One region of the Dactylosporangium cerinum genome, then DNA from elsewhere that is predicted to be linked to it. Evidence: riboswitches for the same ligand, from Rfam matches in the RefSeq annotation. Region 1 holds a riboswitch; the other holds the start of a gene.
What was found. Region 1 has a riboswitch for S-adenosylmethionine ahead of ACFPIJ_RS31805 (NAD(P)/FAD-dependent oxidoreductase). Riboswitches for the same ligand answer to the same signal wherever they lie in the genome.

Region 1 (3,200 bases):
CGCGGGTGTCGAACCGGATGCCGGGCCACCGTTCGGCCGCCTCCGCCGGGGTGAGCCAGCTGTGCGGCACCCCGGCGGCGGCCAGCCCGTCGGCGAGGTCCTGCAGGAACGGGTGGTCGCCGTGGTCGACACCGCCGGTGACGGTCAGCAGCCGGGCGCCGGTCACGTCCTCGAGTTCCCGCCAGAGCCGCCGGGCCTCCCGGGCGAGTCCGATGTGGACTGGGTCGGGGTAGGACAGCCGGAAGATGCGGGACGCGCCGTGTGACGCGCCGTTGGTGTGGCCGGCTTCGTACTGCTCCAGCAGCGCCACCCGCATGCCCCGGCGGGCGAGCTGCCAGGCGGCGGCGGAGCCCATCGCCCCGCCACCGACCACCACGACGTCGAGCTGTGTCATCGCCTCAACCCAGGATTCGTGCGGCGCCGTAGCCGCTGGCCAACACCGAACCGGCGGCGAAGCGGCCGGGAGCGAACTGGGCGAGGCCGGGGTCGGCGTCGGCGATGAGCAGCCGGGCCACGTGGTCGCCCCAGACCGGGGCGAGCTTGAACCCGTGCCCGCTCGTCCCCGCGTCGACGTACACCCGGGAACTGACCTGCCCGGTGACGGGTTGCCAGTCGGGGCTGACGTCGTACAGCGACGCCCAGCCGCGCTCCCGCACGGCGCGGCCGCGGATCGGGGCCCGCAGCGCGGCGCGGACGGCGAGCCAGTCGAACTCGTCGTCGGTGATCGCGGTGGCGTAGTCGTCGGGGTCGGTTGCCGTGGTGGGTGCGAGGGGGCCGAGGAGGTAGTGCCCGGCGCCGGCGGGCCGGGAGTAGTAGCCGTGCTGGACGTCGATGAGGACGTACGGCACGGCCCGTGGCGCGTCGGCGGGCGCGTGGCCGAGCCCGGCGACGACGTGCCGTTCGGCGGTCAGCGGCAGCGTGACGCCGACCTGAGCCAGCAGCGGGACGGTCCACGGTCCCGCGGCCACCAGCAGCCGCTCCACCTCGTGCCGCGTGCCGTCTCCGGTGACGACCCGTACTGCGTGGGTGCCCTCGCTGATCTCCCGGACCGGGGCGTGTTCCAGCAGCACGGCGCCGTGCTCGACGGCGCGGGCCGCGTAGCCGAGCGCGGTGCGCCGCGGGTCGGCGTAGCCGGCCCGGTCCTCCCACACGCCGACCGCGGTCCCGTCGAGGTTCAGGTACGCGAACCGGTCCGCCAGGTCGTCCGGGCCCAGGACGGTGTGGCCGATCCCGGCGGCGGCGAGGCCGGCGGCGGTGGCGCGCACGCCCGTGACGTCGCCGGCGCCGTGCAGGTACAGCCCGCCGGTCTGCACGTAGCCGCTGTGGCCGCCGACGCGGGTGTCGAAGTCGGCGAGGATCTCGGTGCTGTCCCGGGCGACCCCGGCCAGGAACGGGTTGGTGTAGTAGGACCGCACGACGCCGCTGGCCTGCCCGGTGGGGCCGCCGACCCGCTCGCCGCGCTCGAACACGACCGTCGGCACGCCCCGGCGGGCCAGGTGGTAGGCGGCGCTGAGGCCGTGCACGCCGGCGCCGATGATGCCGATCTCGGCGCGCCTGCCGCCGTTCATCGCCGGCACCCGGGCGCTGGGTTGGGGATGCCGTGCATCAATCGCGCGGCGGGAAGGGGGTTGGCTGGGTCATGTGCTCTCCCTCGGCCGAGGCCCGGGGCGGTGCGGGCCGCATGCTTACCGCACGGTCGTTGTGCGGTCGTGTCGTCACCCGGGGCACCCCGTCGCGGTGGAGGGTTGCCGGCCAGCTAGCCGGGGCTGGACGCTGGCACTCGTAACACGGACGTTCACCGCCAGCCCAGTGGTCTGACATCAGCAACGATAAAGGTCCACAGCGCGAATGTCTACTAAACCCATAGGATTACCGTGCGTCCGAGATCACAGGGTCATGGACAAGCGGAGCAGTGCTCCGTAATATCGGAGCACTGCTCCGATTCGAGAGGTGCCCGATGACCAAGGAACTCCACGAGTGGCAGGCCCGCTCGGGCGGCTACGTGCCACGACCCAGCTTCGAGGCGTACGCGGAGAAGTACGCGGACTACTTCGTCATGCAACGCCGCGACGGGATCATCGAGCTGCGGATGCACACCGGCGGCGGGCCGGCCCAGTTCGGCTTCGCCACCCACAACGCCTGGGGCCAGGCCTGGCAGGAGATCGGCAACGACCCCGACAACGAGGTCCTCATCCTCACCGGCACCGGTGACCAGTGGCTCGCCGCCGGCGCCAGCCCCGCCCCCGACGAGGCGACCAGGGAGCTCATGCGGCAGCCGTTCCCGAAGGACTTCGCCTACGAGCACACGTACTACGACGCGACGAAGCTGCTGGAGAACTTCATCTTCGGCATCGACATCCCCACCATCGCGGCGATCAACGGCCCGAGCATCGCGCACACCGAGTTCGCGCTGCTGTGCGACATCACCCTCGCCGCCGAGACGGCGACCATCATCGACCCGCACCTGCCGACCGGCGTGGCCCCCGGTGACGGCCAGCAGCTGACGCTGCAGGAGCTCATCGGGACCAAGCGGGCCGCCTACCACCTGTACACCGGCGAACCGATCACCGCGCGGCTGGCGCTGGAACTCGGTCTGGTCAACGAGGTGCTGCCCGCCGAGCGGCTGCTGCCCCGCGCGTGGGAGCTCGCCGAGACCATCATGAAGAGCCCCCGAGCCGCCCGCCGGCTGACCCACGCGATCGTGCAGCGGCCCTGGAAACGCCGGCTGGTGCACGACCTCGGCTTCGGCGTCGCTCACGAGATGTTCGGCATCTCCGCCGACCGGCTCCTTGGGTAACCGGCTTGTACGATGCGCCGGTGGGCGACGAGCTGCTTGACGACTTCATCCGCGCCGACCGCGAGCGCGGCCTGGGGGTCTACGGGATCCACCTGCACCGCGAGGGCAGCCCGCCGGTCGAGCGGCGGGTCCGCTCCGACGACCGGGTCAACCTGTACTCGGTCGCCAAGACGTTCACCTCGGTCGCGCTCGGGCTCGCCGAGGCGGAGGGCCGGCTCACCCTGGAGGACCGGCTCCTGGACCACTTCCCCGAGCTGCGGTCCGTGGCCGCCGACGGGGTCGAGGCGGTGACGCTGCGGCAGTTGCTGACGATGTCCAGCGGCACCAGCCACGAGTGGTTCGCCGACCAGCGCGTCGACGCCGCCGACCTGCTCCACGAGATCGTCGCCACGCTGCTGGACGC
Region 2 (3,200 bases), on a different contig from region 1:
TGGCTGCTCGTGCTCGGCCTCGCCGTGCTGTCCGGCACCCTCTACTACGACCAGTCCAACATCGCCGGTTGGACCAGGTACGAGGCCTCGTCCAACATGATGAACGGCCCGGCCGAGGCGCTCACCGCGCAGATCTTCACCCTGATCGGCGCGTTCGCCGCCGCCGCGGTCGCGTCCCTGGTGTTGGTCTGTGCCCTGCTGTTCGCCACCGGCAGGAGGCTCGGCCACTGGGCGCTGCGGCTGACCGCGGTGCTGGCGTTCGTGCTGATCGCCCTGGTCGCGGCGGTGGTCACGGTCGGGTCGCTCACCGGTGAGCCGCCGACCGCGGTGATCGACACGCCGGTGTGGCTGCTGCTCGCGGAGTGGGCCGCCGTCGCGGTCGCGCTGCTGGGCGCCGGCATCACCACCGCGACGCTGTGGCAGTTCACCCCCGAGGCTTCCGCGACCGCCTGGCGCTGACCCCGCCGTGCGCGTAGCTGCGGCCGTAGGTCGCGTCGGGTGCGCGTAGCGGACGGCCGGGCCGCGGAGGCGGCCGGTCGTGGTCACGACCGCAGGTCGTGTCCGCGCAACTGTCCGCGGAGGTGGCAGGGAAGGCCGTCCAGGCCTGACCGGTGGCTGACGGGAGCGACGGTCGTGCCCACGGCGGACCGGAGCAGGAAAGGTCAGGACGGGCGGTAGCCGGGGACCGTGAGCATCGGCGGGCGGTCCGGGTGGGCGATGGTGTGATCTGCCGGGGTGACGGTGACGTCGTGGCGCTCGAACTGGGTGAGCGTCGGCCACGAGGACCGGCCCGGGAAGACGCGCGTGTGGATGGTGTGCAGGATCGTCGCGGCCATCCGGCCGAGCGCCGCGGTGTCCTGGTGGCCGTGGGTGCGCTGACCGAGGTCGACCTGGGCGACCGCGTCGAGGCCGGCGCTGCGGAACGTGTCGATGAGCAGTCCCGTCTCGACGCCGTAGCCGGCCGCGAACGGCAGGGACTCCAGCAGGGTGCGCCGGGCCGCGTATTCGCCGGCCAGGGGCTGCACGACGCCGGCCAGCTCGGGGAAGTAGGCGTTGAGCAGGGGGCGGGCGGCGAGCTCGGTGACCCGGCCGCCGCCGGCCGCGGAGACGTCGAGCAGCGGGCGGTCGTAGAAGGCCTTCACCATCAGGGTGGCGGGGTCCTCCAGCAGCGGCCCGAGCAGGCCGGTGACGAAGTGCGGGCGGAAGTCGGTGAGGTCGGCGTCGACGTAGACGAGGATGTCGCCGGTGGCCACGGCGAGGGCCTTCCACAGCACCTCGCCCTTGCCGGGGCGGGAGCCGGTCGCGGGGAGGATGTCGTCGCGGTGGTGGACGGCGGCGCCGGCCCGGGCGGCGACCTCGGCGGTGCGGTCGACGGAGCCGGAGTCGACCACGATCACCTCGTCGACCAGGGGGATGAGGGTGCGCACGCCGGCGACGATCTCGGCGACGGTCGGCTCCTCGTCCAGCGCGGGCAGCACGACGCTGACCCGGGTGTCGCCCTTGCGCCTCTGGAGGTCGGCGATGGGCCAGTCACGCCAGGTCGAGGTGCGCTTGGCGAACCAGGCCGCCGCGTCGGGATGCATGAGTGAAACCGTAGTCAGGTCCATCTCGTGAGATGACTCATACAACCGCGGCCGTGTCGGCCCTTACAATCGGAAACACGCACGTCACAACTGAATACCTCATCCAGAGGGGCAGAGGGATACGGCCCGATGAAGCCCCGGCAACCCCTGCGACGCGTCTCGACGTTGAGGCCGGTCGCGGTAGGTGCCAAATCCGTCCCGGTGCGCAAGGCCATGCACCTGGGGAAGATGAGAGGAAGGCCTCCATGACCTCGACGCTCAGCGTCTTCACCGACTCCCCCGCCCGCCACCTGGTGTGCCGTGGCTGTGGCGCCCAGTTCCCGCTCGCTGCGCAGCACGCCTGTTACGAGTGTTTCGGTCCCCTCGAGGTGGGCTATGACGCCGAGGCGCTCGCCCGGGTGACCCGGGAGCAGATCGAGGCGGGCCCGCAGAACATCTGGCGCTATGCGCCGCTGCTGCCCGTCGGCACCGACCCCGCCAGCCGCGTCACCCTCGACCCGGGGCTGACCCCGCTGGTCAAGGCTGATCTGCTGGCCAAGGAGCTCGGCATCACCGGGCAGCTGTGGGTGAAGGACGACTCGGCCAACCCGACCCACTCGTTCAAGGACCGGGTCGTCTCGGTGGCGTTGACCGCGGCGAAGGCGCTGGGCTTCACCCGCTATTCGTGCGCCTCCACCGGCAACCTGGCCAACTCGGTCGCCGCGCACGCGGCGCGGGCCGGGGTGCCGTCGACCGTGTTCATCCCGGCCGACCTGGAGCCCGGCAAGGTCGTCATGAGCGCCGTCTACGGTGGCGACGTCGTGGCGATCGAGGGGTCCTACGACGACGTCAACCGGCTGTGCTCGGAGCTGACGGAGACCGACGAGTTCGAGGACACCGCGTTCGTCAACGTCAACGTCCGGCCGTTCTACGCCGAGGGGTCCAAGACCCTGGGCTATGAGGTCGCCGAGCAGCTCGGCTGGCGGATCCCGGCGCAGGTGGTCATCCCGATGGCCAGCGGCGAGCTGCTCACCAAGATCGACAAGGCGTTCAGCGAGCTGGTCGAGATCGGCCTGGTGCCCGACACGGAGTGGGCCGTGTTCGGCGCACAGTCCGCGGGCTGCAACCCGATCGCGGTGGCGCTGCACAAGGGCACCGACGAGATCGTCCCGGTCAAGCCGACGGGCATCGCCAAGTCGCTCAACATCGGCGACCCGGCCGCGGGGGTCTACGCGCTGGAGTCGGTGCGGCGCACCGGCGGCTGGATGGAATACGTGGACGACGAGGAGATCCGCGCCGGCATCGAACTGCTCGCCCGCACCACCGGCGTCTTCGCCGAGACCGCCGGCGGGGTCACCGCCGCGGTGCTGAAGAAGCTGGTCGAGTCCGGCAAGCTCGACCCGGCGAAGGAGACGGTCATCTTCAACACCGGCGACGGGCTGAAGACCCTCGACGCGGTCGCCGGCACGGTCGGTCCGTCGCACCGGGTGAAGCCGTCCCTGAAGTCCGTGCGCGAGGCTGGGCTTTTGAGCTGATGGCTGATTTTTTCGCGCAACCGGCCGGCATCGGTAACGCTCGGTGTCGGTCCGGCTGCGTTTGAGAGAGCGCTTCCACGCTCGGACGAGGGCGGACTCAGCC

Region 2: linked by a shared signal. The riboswitch ahead of thrC (threonine synthase) and the one ahead of ACFPIJ_RS31805 (NAD(P)/FAD-dependent oxidoreductase) in region 1 are both predicted to bind S-adenosylmethionine.

The regions. Positions count from the first base shown of each region.
Region 1 covers NZ_JBHSIU010000041.1:599,518-602,717, forward strand. The annotation lists gene solA (N-methyl-L-tryptophan oxidase) at 1-394, opposite strand, end outside; gene ACFPIJ_RS31805 (NAD(P)/FAD-dependent oxidoreductase) at 399-1,568, opposite strand; SAM riboswitch class IV at 1,677-1,788, opposite strand; gene ACFPIJ_RS31810 (enoyl-CoA hydratase/isomerase family protein) at 1,958-2,797, shown strand; gene ACFPIJ_RS31815 (serine hydrolase domain-containing protein) at 2,818-3,200, shown strand, end outside.
Region 2 covers NZ_JBHSIU010000028.1:412,191-415,390, forward strand. The annotation lists gene ACFPIJ_RS24630 (hypothetical protein) at 1-459, shown strand, start outside; gene ACFPIJ_RS24635 (glucosyl-3-phosphoglycerate synthase) at 663-1,583, opposite strand; SAM riboswitch class I at 1,680-1,818, shown strand; gene thrC (threonine synthase) at 1,829-3,097, shown strand.